DNA from 4 places in the Pectobacterium parmentieri genome. Region 2 is predicted to be linked to each of the others. Evidence: predicted binding sites of a transcription regulator. Region 2 holds the regulator's gene; each other region holds the start of a gene.
What was found. The regulator CRP, encoded in region 2, controls carbon source genes, mostly activating them, when cyclic AMP is high. The targets are predictions, from matches to a motif close to ATGTGANNNNNNTCACAT.

Region 1 (5,341 bases), 450 kb from region 2:
TATTTATTATCGTCAACATAAAAACCCAAACAAAAGCATCAATAAAAATGAATTAAAAGATGTTACGTACCTGAAATAATTTATATTTCAGGTATATAACCAATATATATCCAATTTAACGAATAAGGATATATTAGGAGACCTGCATGATGCGGCAGGTATTTGAGCTGCCAACCAGACTCATTTGATCGCCCTGCGTGAGTAACACTAAATCTCCAGAAGCCAGATAGCCCTTTTCGCGCAGTAACGTAATGGCATCGTGCGCAGCCGCAACCCCTTCAGCTTTGCTAGCAAAAAATAACGGCGTTACACCACGATAGAGTGCCGCGAGATTCAATGTCTTCTCATGACGGGACAGTGCAAAAATCGGTAAGCCCGACGTAATACGCGAGGTCATCCGTGCAGTACGCCCTGATTCGGTCATAGTGACAATTGCTTTTACACCTTTAAGGTGGTTTGCTGCATACATGGTCGACATGGCGATCGTTTCTTCAACATTATCGAATTCAACGTCAAGCCGGTGCTTAGATACGGTGACCTGAGGCTCTTTTTCTGCCCCCAAACACACGTTCGCCATAGCGATGACCGTTTCTTCCGGGTAGCTCCCCGCGGCGGTTTCTGCCGATAGCATGACGGCATCCGTACCATCCAATACGGCATTCGCGACATCCATCACTTCAGCACGCGTTGGCATCGGGCTGGCAATCATCGACTCCATCATTTGCGTCGCCGTAATCACAACGCGATTAAGACGACGAGCGCGTTGGATCAGCGCTTTTTGCACACCAACCAGCGCAGCATCACCAATCTCCACACCCAGATCGCCACGCGCGACCATCACCACATCAGATGCCAAAATGATGTCATCCATACATTCTGGTGTAGCGACCGCCTCAGCCCGTTCAACCTTGGCGACAATGGCAGCCTGGCAACCCGCCTCACGCGCCAACTGGCGAGCATAACGGAGATCGTCACCATTACGTGGGAATGATACGGCCAGAAAATCGACGTTAATCTTCGCGGCAACCAAAATATCGGTTTTGTCTTTCTCGGTCAGTGCATCAGCAGATAACCCACCGCCTAGTTTGTTAACCCCTTTATTATTGGATAAAACGCCGCCGACGGTAACGAAAGTGGTAATTTTTTCGTCTGCCACACCCATCACTTTTAACTGAACGCGACCATCATCCAACAACAAGATATCGCCGGGTACAACATCGTTTGGCAGATTTTTATAATCGATACCAACCTGATGATTATCACCTAGCCCTCTTTCCAGACAGGCATCCAGAATAAACGTATCACCAACATTCAAAAAAACCTTCCCCTCTTTGAACGTTGACACCCTGATTTTAGGCCCCTGTAAGTCCCCCAAAATCGCCACATGTTTATTAAGCTTACGTGCAATATTACGAATTTTTTCGGCACGAATAATATGATCGTCCGATGTTCCATGGGAGAAATTAAATCGAACAACATTCACGCCCGCTCTAATGATTTTTTCCAGATTATCATCACGATCGGTGGCTGGCCCCAGTGTTGCAACAATTTTGGTTCTTCTTAAAAACGCAGTCATTTTCTTTCCTGTTTTTATTCTAAAAGGCGATGCTGTGTATCCATCTATATAAAAAATGGAAAGCAATCCGCTGCAAAAATAATGACAAAAATAGGGACTAATGATGGATAGACGTCGCCTTAATTAAACGTCCAATATTTTCACAGGCACGCTCCATATTTAACGCCCCTTCTTTTAATAAACCATCAATACTTTTTGCGTGGGGAATAATACCGAAGATGGCATCAATACCTTCCTGATAGAGATCTTCAACACCGCTTCCTACACAGCCAGATACCGCAATCACCGGGACGCTATTCTCCTTCGCCGTTCTTGCCACACCGTAGGGGGTTTTACCAAATTTGGTCTGGCTATCAATGCGCCCTTCCCCCGTAAAACAAAAATCGGCTTCAGACAATTTCTCCCTTAGCCCGCTGTACTCAATCACAATATCAATGCCTTTTTGCAGCGTGCAACCAGTAAACGCCATCAAGCCTGCTCCCAATCCCCCCGCCGCTCCCGCGCCGGGCTGGCTGGCAATATCTTTACCCAACTGTGCCTTAATAAGGTTGGCATAGTGGGACAGATTGCCGTCGAGCATGCTGACCATTTCAGGCGTTGCTCCCTTTTGCGGCCCAAAAATATGGGAAGCACCATTTTCACCACACAATGGGTTAGTCACATCACACGCCACCAGAATATCGATGTCAGCAAGACGCTTATCAATACTTGAAATATCAATATGATGTAGCCTTCCTAATGCACCACCACCACGACTTAACCGTTCGCCGGCCTCATCATAGAATTTCACCCCCAGCGCTTCTGCCATCCCTGCACCACCATCGTTGGTTGCACTACCACCGATACCCAGGATAATTTTTTTGATCCCCTTATCCAGGCAGGCACGAATCAACTGGCCTGTGCCGTAAGTCGTCGTGATTAACGGGTTTTTAGTGTCCTGATTGACATGGTGAATACCACTGGCAGAAGCCATTTCAATCACGGCAATGTCGCCGTCGCCCATTACACCATAAGTTGCTTCCACCGGTTCACCCAGTGGGCCAACCACCGTTTGCTGGAAAATATGGCCCTGTGTCGCATCAATCAATGATTGCACGGTGCCTTCACCGCCATCTGCCATGGGTACGTGAATATACGTCGCTTCAGGGAATATCTTTTTCAGACCTTTTTCCATGGCAATACACACTTCTTTTGCCGTCATACTTTCCTTGAAGGAGTCCGGTGCCAAAACAAACGTTTCATTTTTCATACTCATCATCTCGCTACCTTATAAAACAAAACCGTACAAAACCGTTGAGACAATGGCCATTGTCCCCCCCACCAGCGCCTCATAAGGAATTAAGGCCATACGTTGCCGAATACTCATATTCATGCTTTGTGCTGTGACGTGGAAATAATTACCCTGCGGCAAAGAGTCAATAACGGTAGCGCCTGTATGAACCATAACGGCAGAAGAAATAGGAGGAGCGCCAACATGTGAAATAGCATCACCAAATGTTCCTGTCGCTAAAATAACGCCAGTGGATGTTGATGCCGTAGCAGCAGCCATCAAAATACCTGATATCGGTGCCAGGAAGGTGCCAGAAATACCAAGAACATTAATTAATGCGACAACCTGTATCGATAAATTTGAAGCGGAAATTAACCCAGCAATCGCGCCTGCACCAATTAAAATCAGCACGGTAGCAGTCATTTTCTCCAAACCGGATGCCGTATAAGCCAACATTTTGTGTTGCTGCCCCATCGCGACCAAACCAATAAATCCCGCCAGCGGCAATACATACATCGCATCAAGTTTAAAGGAAGAGAGCAGGTTGATATGCAAAATAGAACCAATGGGATTAAGCATCAGCAGAACAACGGCAACCAACGGTGCCACAATCGCTTTGCCAAGCGTCGGATAGGCCTTGTCACTGGTTGTCGCAGACAACGCATTCGCTTCCTGTTCGCTGACCTTGACGCCTTTGTTTTTCAGTAATGTGGCGACGATCACAGCCATTACCATGCCGCAAACCGCAGGAATAAAACCGGCAATCATCACATCACTCAAGCTCAGGTGAAACCCATTCGCGGCAGCAATAGTATTTGGATTCGGTGAAATAATATTGCCCGCTTTTCCGCCGCCAGACAGTGCCAATAACAATGCCAACTTTGACACGCCCATTTTATTCCCAACAGATAGCGCGATCGGTGCAACAATTAACACGGCAACAGGAATAAATACGCCAACGGAAGTAATAATCATCGTCGCTAACGTCAGGGCTAAAATGGCTTTTCCTTCCCCCATTTTTCTTACGATTGCCTGAGCAATCGTTTCTGCGGCCCCTGACTCCATCATCACACCCGCTAAAACACCCGCCGCCAATACACGGATAACGGTGCCCATCACGCTTTGTGTGCCGGAGGTTAATAATGAAATGGTTTGATCTAAATTGGCTCCGCCAATCACAGCGCCAATGATGGCACCAAAAAATAAAGAATAGACGGGATTAACCTTTCTTAGAATAAGAATTATAGCAACAAACAAACCTATTAAAGCCCCATACCAGCCAAGGGGTTCCATTGCATGCATAATTAAACCTCTTCTTGTTTTTTATAAAAAATAGACAGCAGGGTACGAATACAAATCTTTTCTCTGGCCGATTTGTATTAAATGATGTTTTTAATTTTATTAACACTTAATGAATAATAGCGTTCAAACCTCGCCCTATTAATATTTCACGATAGTTATTCTATGCTTTCCTAATAAATCGACCTATGTGTCCAGACACGAAAAAAATGGGCATTTGAATAAAAAAAACTGTGTCAGAGAACAAGATAGCGAGAGGTTTATCACATTGTGATTTGACTACATCAGAAACGAAGGTTGGTCAGGCAGGGGTAAAAAGGCACAAAAGACCAGCGCAAACAAAAAGGAGGCCGCGTGCTAATCCACACTCGCGGCCCCCCTTAATATTATTAGTACACGCTACGCGCCGTAAAGGTGATGTTCCGGCGCTGCGCGTTCAGTGCGTTGACAACACTAGGAGTATACGAGTTGATTAAAGCGCTTCCAGCGCCAGCAGCGCTTCCAGCGTCTGACGGCGGCGGATTAGGCGCGGTTCGCCGTTTTCAAACAACACTTCCGGCAGCAATGGACGGCTGTTGTAGTTAGAGGACATCGATGCGCCGTATGCACCGGTATCATGGAAGACCAGATAGTCGCCAACCTGTGCTTCCGGTAGCGGGAAGGTTTCTACACCACCGCCTGCTTGCTGGGTAAACACATCGCCGGATTCACACAGCGGCCCTGCAATCACACTGTCTCGCAACGTGGACTGGCTGATATCGCGGCCGTCGCCCGACAACAGAGACACATGGTGATAGCTGCCGTACATCGCAGGACGCATCAGATCGTTAAACCCGGCATCGACCAGCACAAAGTGGCGGCTGCCCATGGATTTTATCGCCCGCACTTCCGCCACCAGCACGCCAGATTCCGCGACCAGAAAGCGCCCAGGTTCAATTTCCAGCGTGACCGGATGGCCGAGATGCGTAGCAATTTTCTCCCGCGCGGCGTTCCACAGCCCGTAATAGTGTTCGGTATCAATCGCTTCTTCGCCGTGACGATAGGGAATCGACAGCCCGCCGCCCGCTGAAATCGCCTCAATATCCTGACCCAGCTCAACGACCTGCTGAACCATCGCCTCGCACACTTGTTCCAAATGGCCGTAATCCACGCCGGAACCAATGTGCATGTGGATCCCCACCAGCTTCAACTGATAG
Region 2 (5,341 bases):
GCCGTCGGATGGAACAAGGTTTCTCCCGCATCTATCAGCACTACCTGCTGCGTCTGTTGAAACAAAACGCGGGACGCAAGCTGGCCGCCTACCCGGACACGCTGCCGATTCAGTTGCCGCAGTTGAAGAAAATCCGTCAGTTACGCGAGTTTGATGACGTCATTACCTCACGTATCCACGGCTTTCACGATGCGGCTGACTACTATCGACGCTGTAGCGCTCTGCCGCTGTTACCTCAAATACGCAAACCGCTGCTGATCATCCACGCGAAAGACGATCCTTTCATGACGCCGGAGGTGATTCCCGATCTGTCGCAGTTACCGTCTAATATTGAGTATCAGCTAACGGAACATGGTGGGCACGTTGGCTTCGTCAGTGGTACGTTATTGAAACCGGAAATGTGGCTGGAACAGCGCATTCCCAACTGGCTTAGCCCATTTTTGGACTACGCCACCGATTCTTCTCTAGGAACCCTTTTGACCCAGGAACCCTTTTACTCAGGAAACATAGCGTGATTATTCCCTGGCAACAGCTCGATCCAGAAACGCTGGATAACATCATCGAATCGTTCGTGCTGCGCGAAGGCACTGATTACGGCGAACAGGAGCGCTCGCTGGCACAGAAAGTGGAAGATATCCGTAGCCAACTCCAATCTGGCGACGTAGTTTTGGTGTGGTCTGAGTTACATGAAACCCTCAATATTATGCCACGCGGCCAGCTCAATGCCGGAGGGCATGCCCCTTATTGATCATGGCGAAAGGCGTGAAAGCGCACGCCAAACATGCTAACAATGGGAACCATTACGTCTTTTTTGAGGATGCACACAGGCTTCAGCCTATGTGGCATCGCGATCACGGAGTCACGCGCCTTATGTCACATCAGCATCCGATTATTGCGGTTACCGGCTCCAGCGGAGCAGGTACCACGACAACCAGTCTGGCCTTTCGTAAGATTTTCCAGCAGTTTGATCTACGAGCAGCCCAGTTGGAAGGCGACAGCTTTCACCGCTATACCCGCCCGGAAATGGACATGGCGATCCGCAAAGCGCGTGATTTAGGGCGACACATCAGCTATTTCGGCCCGGAAGCGAATGATTTCAGCCTGCTGGAACAATCGTTTATCGAATATGGCCTACATGGTCACGGTCAGACGCGTAAATACCTTCATACCTACGATGAAGCGATCCCCTACAATCAGGTTCCCGGTACATTCACACCGTGGGAACCGATGCCGGAGCCCACCGATATCCTGTTCTATGAAGGGCTGCATGGTGGCGTGGTCACCGATCAAAACGACGTGGCACAGCATGTCGATTTGCTCGTCGGCGTGGTACCGATCGTCAACCTGGAGTGGATCCAAAAGCTGATTCGTGACGTCAATGAACGTGGTCATTCGCGTGAAGCGGTGATGGATTCCGTCGTCCGCTCTATGGAAGACTACATCACCTACATCACGCCACAGTTTTCTCGCACACACATCAACTTCCAGCGCGTCCCCACCGTGGACACCTCCAACCCGTTTGCTGCCAAGTCAATCCCCTCACTGGATGAAAGTTTCGTCGTCATCCACTTTCAGGGATTGGATAATATTGATTATCCCTATCTGCTCGCCATGTTGCAGGGGGCGTTTATCTCCCACATCAACACGTTGGTCGTCCCCGGCGGAAAAATGGGGCTAGCGATGGAGCTAATCATGGCACCGCTGGTGCAGCGGCTGATAGAAGGGAAAGCCATCGAATAAGCAAAGCTGGGCACGGTGAGAACGTGCCCGAGGATAATACCAATCGTTTATGCATCGAGATACTCGGGCCGTCCACCGGGGTGAGGCCTCCCTACGAGAACCTCCCCCCCGGTGTTTCTCCTAATAACGGGCTCAAGTGAGCAGAATTAGTGCCCAGAGGAAGGAACTATGCCAGCGCTCTAATTTCGTGACTGTGCGTCACTTCAACGGCTTTGCCCAGCATCAATGCCACGGAGCAGTATTTTTCCGCTGATAGGGCAACCGCCCGCTCAACGACGTTATCGGTCAACCCTTTCCCCGTCACAATAAAATGCAGATTGATATGGGTAAATAAACGCGGCGCTTCAGAGCGGCGTTCCGAGGTTAATTTCACCTCACAATCTGCCACATCGTTGCGGCCTTTTTGCAGAATTGAAACCACATCAATCGCGCTGCATCCCCCTACGGACATCAACACCATTTCCATCGGACTAGGCGCTTTATCGCCAGAATTACCGTCCATCAATATCTGGTGCCCTGATGCCGATTCGCCCAAAAACGTTAAGCCTTCAACCCATTTTACCCGAGCCTGCATGATGCCTCTCCACTAAAATTTTTTTGAAAATTTATATCGTTACTGTACAAAAACCAGCGTTAATCAGAGCTTTGTCATGCTGAAGCGAGACAACACAAGACACATCATTAAAGCTGTGTTAAAACAAAAATAGAATAGACCTTTTCTGGACAAACCCAGAAACGAAGAAGATGATGACGTAGCCAGACATACCCAGCCACGTTTACGGTGCGGCAAGGTAGCAACCGGAAAATCAAGGGTACAGTGGTTCCAGTATATTCCCTGACGTCATTCTGCCTAGACTGAATTTTATTTTTTTAGCAGTTAAACACGCCGTACAGGGAACTCTGACCCCTGTAATTTGCGCAGTGAATTACAACAGAGGATGATAGCGAATGGTTCTCGGCAAACCGCAGACAGACCCAACTCTCGAATGGTTCCTTTCCCATTGTCATATCCACAAGTATCCATCGAAGAGCACGCTGATTCACCAAGGTGAAAAAGCAGAAACGCTTTACTACATCGTGAAAGGCTCTGTCGCAGTGCTAATCAAAGATGAAGAAGGCAAGGAAATGATTCTTTCCTACCTCAATCAGGGCGATTTTATTGGTGAGCTAGGCCTGTTTGAAGAAGGTCAGGAGCGCAGTGCCTGGGTTCGGGCAAAAACTGCCTGTGAAGTGGCTGAAATTTCATACAAAAAATTCCGTCAACTCATCCAGGTTAACCCGGACATCCTCATGCGCCTGTCTGCGCAAATGGCAAACAGACTTCAGGTGACTTCAGAAAAAGTCGGCAACCTCGCCTTCCTTGATGTGACTGGCCGTATCGCCCAAACATTACTCAACCTGGCCAAACAACCTGATGCCATGACACATCCGGATGGCATGCAAATTAAAATTACCCGTCAGGAAATTGGGCAAATCGTTGGCTGCTCGCGTGAAACCGTGGGCCGCATTCTGAAAATGTTAGAAGACCAGAATCTGATCTCTGCACACGGTAAAACGATCGTCGTTTACGGCACTCGCTAAATCCCTGTCGCGGTACCCTACCAATAAAAAAGCGTGAAGCCTCGGCCTCACGCTTTTTTTATGGCGAGTTTTCTGCTCGTCACCCCACGCGCCGTCGCAAGCGACGTTGAAAAACGTTCCCTACGTTTTTTATGGCGTGCCATCCCTGGCCGCCCCCCTGCGGGCCGTCGCAAGCGACGTTGAAAAACGTTCCCTACGTTTTTTTATCGCTGCTATTTTAAGAGCGTAACTCAGTTTCCTGCGTTAACGACCTGCGCAACAGCGTTGGCGAATTTCGCCATCCCCTGTGCAATATCATCTTCATCAATGATCAAAGACGGCACAAAACGGATGACGTTCGGACCCGCCATCAACACCATCAGCCCCTGTGCCGTTGCGGCAGCCAGAAATTCGCCCGCACGGCCATGCCACTGCGGTTTCAGTTCGGCCCCCAACAGCAGCCCCATACCACGTACCTGATCAAACACACCGTACTGCTGGTTGATTTTCTCAAGTTCACTAACAAAGCGATCGTGACGATCTGCTACGCCCGACAGCACTTCCGGCGTATTGATGATATCCAGCGCGGCTTCTGCCACCGCACAGGCCAGCGGATTGCCGCCATAGGTCGTTCCGTGTACCCCAACCGTCATGGCCGATGCGATCTCTTCCGTCGTCAGCATCGCGCTAATAGGGAAACCACCGCCCAACGCTTTAGCGGTTGTCAGGATATCCGGCGTAATCCCATAGTGCATATAGCTGAATAATTTACCGGTACGCCCCATCCCGCTCTGCACTTCATCAAACACCAACAGCGCTTTATGTTGATCGCACAACTCACGAACGCCCTGCAAAAACTCAGGCGTAGCGGGTGTAATACCGCCCTCTCCCTGAATCGGCTCCAGCACAACCGCGCAGGTGTGATCGTCCATCACTGCTTTAACCGCAGCCAGATCGTTGAATGGTACGTGCACAATATCGGCAGGCTTAGGCCCGAAACCATCGGCATACTTAGGTTGTCCGCCAACTGAAACGGTGAACAGCGTGCGACCATGGAATGCATTGTAGAAGGCGATGATCTTGGTTTTATACGGACTATGGCGTTTAACCGCATAGTGACGTGCCAGCTTAAATGCCGCTTCGTTAGCCTCTGCACCGGAGTTAACAAAAAACACACGATCGGCAAACGTGGCATCGATCAGTTTGCTAGCGAGGCGTAGTGCGGGTTCATTAGTGAAAATATTGCTGGTATGCCACAGCTTTTCGCCCTGCTGCTGCAATGCGTTGACCAGCGCCGGATGGCAGTGACCGAGCGCCGTGACCGCGATACCACCAGAGAAATCGATATATTCACGACCATCCTGATCCCAGACGCGACTCCCTTTACCTTTCACTGGTACAAACTTCGCGGGTGCATAAACCGGCAAAATCACTTTATCGTGAGTATCCCGTGTCACTGCTTTCTGCTCTGCTGCCATTTGCTGCCTCACTCTGCTATCCATCACGTTAGAATGAAAATATAGTCAATAAATATGCATAAAAAATCAATTACAGGCAATATTAAATCGGCCACTAGAGAGAATAACTTTCTATATAGCTAAATTTTAAGGAAATTATCCAAAAGCTGATGTCCTTGCTGGCTGAGAATGCTCTCCGGGTGAAACTGCACACCTTCAAGCGGCAGTGAGCGATGGCGGATCCCCATAATCTCATCTCGCTTGCCTTCATGTTCGCTCCAGGCGGTAATCTCAAAGCAATCGGGTAGCGAAGCTGCATCAATGATGAGCGAATGATAGCGAGTCACCGTCAAGGGCTGAGCGAGCCCCGCAAAAACGCCTGTATTGCTGTGCGCAATCGTAGAGGTTTTGCCATGCATCACCTGTCGTGCCCGCACTACGCGCGCGCCAAACGCCTGCCCCATCGCCTGATGGCCAAGGCACACACCCAAAATAGGCAACTTGTCAGCAAAGTGACGAATAGCCGCCAGTGAAATACCCGCCTCATCTGGCGTACAGGGGCCTGGAGAAATCACCAACCGCTC
Region 3 (5,341 bases), 2.0 Mb from region 2:
AAGTGAAAGTTTTTATTTCCGCGGACTGGGTGGTGGATATTACCTGTGGAATGACGGCGTAAATCGTTTCTCTTTAACGGCCTATTACCTTCCTTTAGGCTTTAAACCGGGAGATAGTGACGATCAACGTATGAAGCAGTTGGACAAACGCCGCGGTACGTTGATGGCCGGCGCAGCTTACCGTCATACCGCCGATTGGGGTGAGATTCGTACCGTACTGGCAGGCGATACGCTGGGTTACAGCAACGGCTTCGCGTGGGATACCGCCTATCTTTATCGGTTCTCTATGGGCGACCTGAGCATCACTCCCGGTATCGGTGCGACCTGGTTTAGTGAAAATATGAACCAGTATTATTACGGCGTGAGTGCGCAAGAATCTTCGCGTTCAGGCTTTAACCAGTACAGCCCGAGTAATGGCTGGGCTCCGTATCTTGAGCTGAGCGCAGGTTATCAGATTAACCAAAGCTGGAGCGCTTGGGCGGTTGGTCGTTACACGCGCTTGTCTGAAGAAATGAAAGACAGCCCTATCGTCGATAGTAACCACAGCATCTTAATGAGCGCAGGCGTTAGCTATCGTTTCTGATGCTTTTCGTTAGCATGGTGCAACTGCCGTACAATAATGGGGTGATATCACCCCATTTGCACATTTATAGTGCACCGAATGCCATGTTACGTTGGCGTCAACCAAGGGAGGGATGCATGACAAAAGCGATTCGTTTTCCAGATGATACCCGCGTACCGGCAATCGGTCAGGGAACGTGGTACATGGGCGAAGATGCCCGAATGAAAGCGCAGGAAGTTACCGCACTGCAATCGGGCATCGATCTTGGATTAACGTTGATTGATACGGCTGAAATGTACGCAGAAGGTAGGGCGGAAGATGTCGTCGGGGAGGCGATACGTGGCCGTCGCGATAGCGTTTATCTGGTATCGAAAGTCTACCCGCACAATGCGGGAGGCGAAAAAGCGATACAGGCGTGTGAACGCAGCCTGAAGCGACTGCAAACGGAGCGTATTGATTTGTATCTGCTGCATTGGCGCGGTGGCATCCCGTTAGTTGATACGATTGCGGCGATGGAACGGTTGCAGCAGGCAGGAAAAATCGGGCAGTGGGGCGTATCCAATCTTGACCTTGAGGATATGCGGGAGTTGTGGTCGCTAGATGGCGGGCAGCACTGCATGACTAATCAGGTGCTTTACCATGTGGCATCACGCGGTATTGAGTTTGATTTGTTGCCATGGTGTCAGCAACAGCAACTTCCCGTGATGGCGTATTGTCCGCTGGCACAAGCTGGGCGCTTGCGCGATGGGTTATTTTCTCACCCGGTGGTGAACCGTATTGCGCGCGAACATAGCATCACGCCAGCACAGCTTTTATTGGCATGGACCATTCGTCAGCCAGGTGTGATCGCGATTCCGAAAGCAAGTGCTATCAAGCATGTTCAGGAAAATGCCAAAGCGCTGGACGTGTTGTTGTCTGTGGAGAATATCGCGCAGTTAGATCAGGCTTTTCCTGCCCCAACGCGCAAACAGCATCTGGATGTGGTGTGACGGAAGGATTTAGAAGAAAGTGTATGGCGAACAGCGTCGCCATACACGGTACAACGGGGGTTATTTCTTGATGCGGATAACCGTCGCCAGACGAGCCGGAGCGTTGGCTGACGCGACAAAAGGTTGGTTAATTCGCGCGGTTTCCACGCACACGAACGTTTTATATCCCTCATCCGGCATATCGCTAATCGTCCGAGAAAGTTCTGCGCCGGGGTTCCATGACACCACATCGCTATGGTGCGAATGGTGCACTTCGATGGTGCGTTTCAGTACCGCATCATGTACCACGCTGGTGTTCTGCGGTTGGGTATAGATACGATCTGCACGGCCGGTAAAGACCAGGTCGCCTTGCTGCGTCGCCAGCTTGCCTTGATCCACTTTATCAATGAATGACTCACCCAGGCCAGCAATACGAATGTCGCTGATGTCGCCGATCTGGAAGTAGGTGTGCAGCGCGCTGGTAATGCTGTAATCACCGTGTGCTTCCAGCTCAATACCGCACTCTTTACCCAGCTTGAAGCGAGCGATGAGCGTGAATTCATGTGGCCAGCTCTTACGTGTTTCCTCATTATCGCGCAGCGTGAACGTGAGTTGCACACCGTGCTCATCTTCGCTGTGGGCGGTAAATTCCCACGGCAGCAGACGAGCAAAACCGTGGTTAGGCTCGGCGAAAGGGCCAAACCAAGGGAAACAGATCGGGACGCCACCGCGAATGGCAACGTGCTGAGTAAAAGGCGTATTGTCGCTCAGCCAAAGTACGGGTTCTTCATTCGTCGGCTGCCAACTGAGCAGGTGTGCGCCTTGTAATGCGATAGCGGCACGAACTTCAGGATGTTCGACGACGATGACGGGTAATTGGTCCAACTGACGCTCGCTGAGGGTGGTGCTAATTTGCTTCGTGACGGGGAGTGAGAAAATTGTGTTATGCATGATAGAACCTTTTTTTGATTGTTTTTCGTTGTAAAAGAAATCTGCAATAAACAATAAAAAAGGGCGACATCACGTCGCCCTTTTTTCACAGAATCATCGCTGACGCTTATTTAGAAATGTGAGCAATCAGATCCAGAACCTTGTTTGAGTAACCTGTTTCGTTGTCGTACCAAGAAACCAGTTTCACAAAGTTGTCGCTCAGTGCGATACCAGCTTTAGCATCAAACACGGAAGTCAGTTTTTCACCGTTGAAATCGGTAGAAACTACTTCGTCTTCGGTGTAACCCAGAACGCCTTTCAGCTCGCCTTCAGAAGCGGCTTTGATTGCTGCACAAATTTCTTTGTAAGACGCTGGTTTTTCCAGACGTGCAGTCAGGTCAACAACAGACACGTTCGGGGTAGGAACGCGGAACGCCATACCCGTCAGTTTACCGTTCAGCTCAGGGATCACTTTACCTACTGCTTTAGCTGCACCAGTAGAAGATGGGATGATGTTCTGAGATGCGCCACGGCCGCCGCGCCAGTCTTTGTGAGACGGGCCATCAACGGTTTTCTGCGTTGCAGTGGTAGCGTGAACGGTGGTCATCAGTGCTTCAACGATACCGAAGTTGTCGTTGATAACTTTTGCCAGTGGAGCCAAGCAGTTAGTGGTACAAGAAGCGTTAGAAACGATTTCCTGACCTGCGTAAGTTTTGTGGTTTACACCCATAACGAACATTGGGGTGTCATCTTTAGATGGACCAGTCAGAACGACTTTCTTCGCGCCTGCAGCGATGTGTTTACGCGCAGTTTCGTCAGTCAGGAACAGGCCAGTTGCTTCAGCAACAACATCAACGTTGACTTCGTTCCACTTCAGGTTTGCAGGGTCGCGCTCTGCGGTAACACGAATGGTTTTGCCGTTAACAACCAGGTGGCCATCTTTAACTTCAACGGTGCCGTTGAAACGACCATGAGTTGAGTCGTACTTCAGCATGTACGCCATGTATTCAGCGTCTAACAGGTCGTTGATTGCAACGATCTCAATGTCAGAACGCTCTTGCGCAGCGCGGAAAACAATACGGCCGATACGGCCAAAACCGTTGATACCTACTTTGATAGTCATATATTCCACCAGCTATTGGTTTGTGAATAAAAGGTTGGTTGTAAAATTACAAAAACCTTGCTGAGCGTCAAGCGGAATCGTGTCAATAGTTGCTGTAAGTCAAACCTATGACCAATCTTTGTGCAAAAACCGCTTGAGCCTGTAACTAAGTAACATCTAAGACTGATATGGGGGCGGAATGCATCATATAAAGCCCATGTCATTTCAATATGTGATGTATGTCACAATTAAATATTCATGCTAATAACATTGTTAATATTAAGCCAGAATGGCCTGTTAGGTTGTTAATTTTTTGTTATAATCAATGATTAAATGAATAAATAACACCGCAGCGAGACTTCAATGACTAACGACTCTGCTTCGCCTACTTCGTCCGATAATACTGAACTGACAGAGCTGCAACGCTATGTCACTCAGCAACGCGGTACTGAGCCTGCGTTTTCAGGTAAATTGCTGCATAACAAGCGCACGGGCGCCTATCACTGCCTGTGCTGTCAGGCTCCGCTGTTTTATTCTGACAGTAAATATGATTCCGGCTGTGGCTGGCCGAGTTTCGATCAGCCGGTGTCCTCAGAAGCGATTCGCTATCTGGAAGATGACTCACACAACATGCGCCGTATTGAGATCCGCTGTGGGCAGTGCGATGCGCACCTGGGACATGTTTTCCCCGATGGCCCGAAAACCACGGGAGAGCGCTATTGCGTGAATTCTGCTTCGCTGAGCTTTATCGACGACGTTGATGGCGAACGCGTTGACGGGTAGTCTGTTTACCACCGCTATGGTAGTGGCAGCCAGAGATTACAATAGCTTTAAACGATTCAGCCGTTGTGGGCTCTGCCAATAACAGGCATTCAGCAATAATAAATCTGACCTTCCTCGGAGCAGAAACCGGATATGGAACTCAATGATCTGATCGACGCCATGACGCCAGAAATTTACCAACGGTTAGTTACAGCGGTAGAACTGGGCAAATGGCCAGATGGTGTCGCGTTGACGGCTGAACAGAAAGAAAACTGCCTGCAAATGGTGATGATGTGGCAGGCCCGCCATAACGAACAGGCTGAGCACATGACAATTGGCACTAATGGCGAAATAGTGATGAAGAGCAAGCAAGAACTGAAGCGGCAGTTTACCAGTGCCGACGCTATCGTTACGCTGAAGCCTGAGGTGTAAGTGTCAGCGGTAGTCTCAGAGGCTACCGCTAGTTGCTGGTGGCTTTAGTGATGGGAGGATAGTTCCGCAAGGAACTGTGTCATGTCGATAAGTCTTGCCCCACGCTGTACCATTTCCTGTAATGCCAATGCGCTGTCGTCGGGCGAAAGATTGACACCACGACAGCCATCCACCAATACCTCGGTGTGATAACCCAAGGCGATAGCATCCCATACGCTAAACTTGACGCAATAGTCGGTCGCCAGCCCCAGAATGGTTAAATGAGTAATGTGGTGAGCGCGTAGCCAATCATCCAGTTCAGTTTTAACGCGATGACCGTTATCGAAAAAAGTGCTGTAGCTATCTATGTCAGGCTGCGTACCTTTTTGTACTATCCATTGAATGCCTGATAGTTGAAGCGCTGGATGAAAATCGGCACCCGTTGTCTTCTGCACACAGTGGACGGGCCACCAGATTTGCGGCCATCCGTTTAACTCACCGATTTCACCTACCACAGCCTGTTCACTCACCGCAAAGCAGCCGTGGTTAGCGGGGTGCCAATCCTGGCTGGCAATCACTGTAATCCCTGCGGCTACACAGGCCTCA
Region 4 (5,341 bases), 1.9 Mb from region 2:
TCTAATAGTTATGTGGTTGAGATGACTAAGTATATTCAAGCGAGAAAGTCTGTCCAGAGGGCGATGTAAAAAGTACGCTTATTTTTCAATAACAAACGAGTAGAAATAAAAAATAACGGATTGACAGAGAAATAATACGGTTTTTAAGGTTAGCGGGGATGACACATCAGAGCATCGGAACGATGAATGCCTATAAAGGAGCAGATTGTGTACGGATGAACGATCCATAGACAATCTGCCCCGACGCGTGTAATTAGCGACTACATAGTTTGTAGTACACCTCGTTCCAGCGCAGTGCGTCTTTGAATTCGTGGAGTCGAGTTTCGTTGTCGATCACCAGCAGTTCGATGTTCTGCATCTCGGCGTAGAGCCGCATGTGGTCGAGATCTAACGCTTGACTAAAGACGGTGTGGTGCGCACCGCCGGCTAGGATCCAGGCTTCGGCCGCCACCTCCAGCGACGGTTGCGCCTTCCAGATGGCGCGAGCAACTGGCAATTTTGGCAATGGACGTGGCTGCTCGATGGTATCGACCAGATTAACCAACATTCTGAAACGGTCGCCCATGTCGATCACGCTGGCGTTGAGAGACGGTCCGGCTGGCGTGGAGAAAATCAGGCGTGCAGGGTCGGCTTTTCCACCAATGCCAAGGTGTTGCGCATCCAGAATTGGTTTCTGCTCTTTCGCAATGGTAGGGCAGACTTCCAGCATATGGGAGCCGACGACCAGATCGTTACCATTCTGGAAGTTATAGGTGTAGTCCTCCATGAAAGAGGTACCGCCCGGCAAACCGCTAGCCATCACTTTCATGATGCGCAGCAGTGCGGCGGTTTTCCAGTCGCCTTCGCCGCCGAAACCGTATCCTTGCTGCATCAGTCGCTGTACCGCCAGACCCGGTAGTTGTTTCAAACCGTATAGGTTTTCAAAATCGGTGGTGAACGCGTGATAGCCGCCTTGTTCCAGAAAGCGTTTCATCCCGAGTTCGATCTGGGCAGCATCCAGTAGGTTTTGGCGGTTAGTCCCGTTAAGTTTCACGGTGTCTGTCAACTGATAGCTGGTTTCGTATTCTTCGACCAGCGCATCAATATCGCCTTTGGAGACGGCATCGACAACGGCGGTTAAATCACCTAGCCCCCAAGCGCTAACGGAGTAGCCGAACTGGATCTGTGCACCGACTTTATCGCCTTCGGTGACGGCGACTTCGCGCATGTTGTCACCAAAGCGCGCGACTTTCAGTTGTTTGCTTTCCTGAAGTGCGGCAGCAACCCGCATCCATTTGCCGATGCGGGCATGGGCGTTCTTATCCTGCCAGTGGCCGACCACGACCTGATGTGCCTGTCGCATCCGGGCACCGATGAAGCCAAATTCGCGTCCGCCGTGTGCGGTCTGGTTCAGGTTCATGAAATCCATGTCCATGGTATCCCACGGCACTTCGGCATTGAACTGGGTATGGAATTGCAGCAGCGGTTTACTGAGTACGCTCAAGCCGCCAATCCACATTTTTGCCGGGGAGAAGGTGTGCAGCCAGGTTAGCAGGCCGATACAGTTATCCTGATAGTTGGCATCGCGGCACAGTGCCAGAATTTCATCTGGTGTTTTCACCAGCGGCTTCAGCACCAGCTTAACGGGCAGATTGGCTTGTTGATTCAAACCGGCGACGACGTTTTCTGCGTTCTCTTTTACCTGACGTAACGTTTCCGGCCCGTAGAGATGCTGGCTACCGATGACGAACCAGACTTCAAGCTGCTTAAAATGATCCATGATGACTCCTGTAACGTGATCCCCAGAGGGATAAAAATTAGTTTTTTGCCGTAGACGTTGGGCTATAGGCAGGTTCCGCGAGGTGGCACCACTGCTGATAGCGTTCATAAAGCTGTTGATAACGGGCAACGCGCTGGCTGTCTGGCATCAACGTGCGTTCTATGCCACTGGCCATATGCTGTTGTGCGGTTGGGATATCGCCGTGAACGCCAGCGGCGACAGCGGCAAAGATCGCTGCACCGAGTGCACAGCACTGATCGGATGCGACGATCTGCAAGGGGCGATTCATTACGTCGGTACACACCTGCATGATGACGGGAGATTTCCGCGCGATGCCGCCCAGTGCCAGCACGTTTTCGACGGGGACGCCCTGATCTTCAAAGCATTCCATAATCGCGCGTGCGCCAAAGGCGGTAGCAGCAATGAAACCGCCAAACAGCGTAGGGGCATCGGTGCCAAGATTGAGATCGGTAATCACGCCTTTTAATCGCTGGTTGGCGAACGGCGTCCTGCGGCCGTTAAACCAGTCCAGCACGATAGGCAGGTGATCCAGCGTGGGGTTTTCCGCCCAGTTGTGGGTGAGTCGTTCCAACAGCTTGGCTTCCACCGCCTGTAGGGACGATTTAAGTTCAGGATGGTCTTTTGTTGCTTCCTGTAACGACCAGCCCAGCACACGCCCAAACCAGGCATACATGTCGCCGAAGGCGGACTGTCCGGCTTCGAGACCGATATAGTTGGGGACGACGCTGCCGTCTACCTGTCCACAGATGCCAGCGATAGTGCGATCGGCAATACGGTCTTCGTCGGCGATCAGAATGTCGCAGGTGGAGGTGCCAATCACTTTAACCAACGTATAGGGCTGTGCGCCCGCGCCGACGGTGCCGACGTGACAGTCAAACGCGCCGCCTGCAAGGATGACAGTGTCGGGAATGCCGAGCCGCTGTGCCCACTCGGCGGTGATGGTGCCGACGGGTTGTTCAGCAGTCCAGGTATCGGTAAACAGCGGGTACTGTAATGTCTCGGTCAGGCAGGGATCGAGCGCATGTAAGAAATCTTTCGGCGGTAGTCCGCCCCAGCTCGGGTGCCAGAGTGATTTATGTCCAGCACTGCACCGACCACGACGAATATCAGCAGGCGCTTGTGTACCGGAAAGCAGGGCGGGCACCCAGTCACAGAGTTCGATCCAGGAAACCGCTGTCTGGCGCACGGCCGCATCTTCACGTGAGACATGGAGGATTTTGGCCCAGAACCATTCGGATGAGTAAACGCCGCCGATATAGCGGGTGTAATCCGGGAACTGGCCGCTATGACAGAGTGCATTAATGGCATCTGCTTCTTCTATTGCCGTGTGGTCTTTCCACAGGACGAACATCGCATTGGGGTTGTTGGTAAACTCGGGACGTAGCGCCAGTATCTGGCCTTGTTCATCAATCGGCGCGGGCGTTGACCCGGTGGAATCCACGCCAATACCGATGATGCTCTGCCGTTGTTCGTTCGTCAGACGGGAAACCACCACCTTAATCGCCTGCTCTAGCGATTCGATATAGTCCAGCGGGTGGTGTCGGAACTGGTTGTTGGCAGGCTGACAATATTTACCCTCACGCCAGCGGGGATAGTAGACCACTTCTGTTTCCAGCTCTTTCCCGCTTTGGCAGTCAACGGCTAAGGCGCGTACCGAATCACTGCCGAAGTCGAGACCAATCGTAATAGCGCCCGCGCTCATGCTTTGCTCCTCATTAATCCCAGATCGTTGACGTTTACGATAGGCAGGGATAGGAAGAGGCGGTTAGGAGCGGTTAGCTGGAAGTATGTATTTTTCTGTCGCCCGCAGCCATTTTGTGAAGCTCGTCAAAGGTTAATGATTGGTTAAAATTGCTAAATGTATGCACAAACCTGTCATTGTTCCGGGATGTGATAAAGCTCTATATTCGAACCGAAAATAACGACTAAAACATAAAGCGTCTGAATGCTACTGAGTGAAGGATTTACGCTAAGTCTGTGTTTTTCCTTTATCCAGACCGGAAATACCCTTACCAGGAACTCGAATTCGCTTCAGCGTCACTGGCGAATGAAAAGATAATGACACCGGAGAACATCATGCATAAATTCACTAAGGCGCTGGCTGCAATCGGGTTAGCTGCTGTTATGTCACAATCAGCTATGGCAGAGAACTTAAAGCTGGGGTTTCTGGTTAAGCAGCCGGAAGAACCCTGGTTCCAGACCGAATGGAAATTCGCCGATAAGGCAGGAAAAGATCTTGGTTTTGATGTGATAAAAATTGCGGTGCCTGATGGGGAAAAAACCCTGAACGCGATTGATAGTCTGGCGGCTAGCGGAGCGAAAGGGTTTGTTATTTGTACCCCAGATCCGAAATTGGGGCCGGCCATTATTGCCAAGGCGCGTAGCTACAATCTTAAGGTGATTGCGGTTGACGACCAGTTCGTGAATGCCAAAGGCCAACCGATGGACACGGTGCCGTTGGTGATGATGGCAGCCACCAAAATTGGCGAGCGTCAGGGGCAGGAACTGTATAAAGAGATGAACAACCGTGGCTGGAAAGTGGATGAAACGGCGGTGATGGCGATTACGGCTGATGAATTGGACACCGCTCGTCGCCGTACTTCTGGCTCTATGGATGCGCTGAAAGTGGCTGGCTTCCCAGAAAAACAGATCTATCGGGTGCCTACCAAATCCAACGATATCCCCGGCGCGTTTGACGCTGCTAACTCTATGCTGGTTCAGCATCCTGGCGTGAAAAACTGGCTGATTATCGGTATGAACGACAACACCGTGCTGGGTGGCGTTCGTGCGACGGAAGGACAGGGCTTTAAAGCGGCTAACGTCATTGGTATCGGTATCAACGGCGTGGATGCGGTGAGCGAACTGTCCAAAGGTCAGGCAACGGGCTTCTTTGGCTCACTGCTGCCAAGTCCGGATATTCACGGCTATAAGAGTATTCAGATGCTGAATGACTGGGTCACCAAAGGTGTCGAGCCGGAGAAATTCACCGAAGTGACCGACGTGGTGCTGATCACTCGTGACAACTTTAAGGTCGAACTGGAGAAAAAAGGCCTGATGTAATCACGCCTGATTTCGTAAAGACGCGGATAACGCCGGTCAGCATGACGCTGGTCGAGGTTATCCGCGCTCTACCTGCATCGTTATGAGGAAACAGACATGACAGCACAGTCACCCTATTTGTCGTTTCATGGGATCGGTAAAGAATTTCCCGGTGTTAAGGCGCTTTCGGATATCAGTTTTTCCTGCCATGCCGGCCAGATCCATGCATTGATGGGGGAAAACGGGGCGGGCAAGTCGACGCTGTTAAAAATCCTGAGCGGCAACTATGCACCGTCAGCGGGCGAAATCCACATTCAGGGCAAACCTGTACAGTTTAGTAATACGATGGATGCCCTGAATGCGGGCGTTGCCATCATCTATCAGGAACTGCATTTGGTGCCGGAAATGACGGTCGCCGAGAACATCTATCTGGGCCAACTGCCGCATAAATACGGCATGGTGAATTATTCGTTGCTGCGCTATGAAGCCAAACTGCAATTACAGCATCTGGGGTTGGATATT

Region 1: the regulator CRP is predicted to act here: its motif matches at 4,397-4,414, upstream of A8F97_RS00525 (GntP family permease).
Region 3: the regulator CRP is predicted to act here: its motif matches at 3,793-3,810, upstream of msrB (peptide-methionine (R)-S-oxide reductase MsrB).
Region 4: the regulator CRP is predicted to act here: its motif matches at 3,669-3,686, upstream of A8F97_RS06990 (arabinose ABC transporter substrate-binding protein).

What each region holds. Positions count from the first base shown of each region.
Region 1 covers NZ_CP015749.1:119,534-124,874, reverse strand. The annotation lists gene pyk (pyruvate kinase) at 134-1,576, opposite strand; gene A8F97_RS00530 (glycerate kinase) at 1,674-2,834, opposite strand; gene A8F97_RS00525 (GntP family permease) at 2,844-4,148, opposite strand; gene lysA (diaminopimelate decarboxylase) at 4,618-5,341, opposite strand, start outside.
Region 2 covers NZ_CP015749.1:4,704,291-4,709,631, reverse strand. The annotation lists gene A8F97_RS21365 (hydrolase) at 1-515, shown strand, start outside; gene A8F97_RS21360 (YheU family protein) at 512-748, shown strand; gene A8F97_RS21355 (phosphoribulokinase) at 871-1,740, shown strand; gene A8F97_RS21350 (OsmC family protein) at 1,907-2,314, opposite strand; gene crp (cAMP-activated global transcriptional regulator CRP) at 2,689-3,321, shown strand; gene argD (bifunctional acetylornithine/succinyldiaminopimelate transaminase) at 3,552-4,778, opposite strand; gene A8F97_RS21335 (aminodeoxychorismate synthase component II) at 4,898-5,341, opposite strand, start outside.
Region 3 covers NZ_CP015749.1:1,654,978-1,660,318, reverse strand. The annotation lists gene A8F97_RS07345 (MipA/OmpV family protein) at 1-583, shown strand, start outside; gene A8F97_RS07340 (aldo/keto reductase) at 700-1,551, shown strand; gene A8F97_RS07335 (D-hexose-6-phosphate mutarotase) at 1,612-2,481, opposite strand; gene gapA (glyceraldehyde-3-phosphate dehydrogenase) at 2,588-3,583, opposite strand; gene msrB (peptide-methionine (R)-S-oxide reductase MsrB) at 3,926-4,345, shown strand; gene A8F97_RS07320 (YeaC family protein) at 4,478-4,756, shown strand; gene pncA (bifunctional nicotinamidase/pyrazinamidase) at 4,801-5,341, opposite strand, start outside.
Region 4 covers NZ_CP015749.1:1,580,635-1,585,975, reverse strand. The annotation lists gene araA (L-arabinose isomerase) at 254-1,759, opposite strand; gene A8F97_RS06995 (ribulokinase) at 1,797-3,482, opposite strand; gene A8F97_RS06990 (arabinose ABC transporter substrate-binding protein) at 3,857-4,840, shown strand; gene araG (L-arabinose ABC transporter ATP-binding protein AraG) at 4,937-5,341, shown strand, end outside.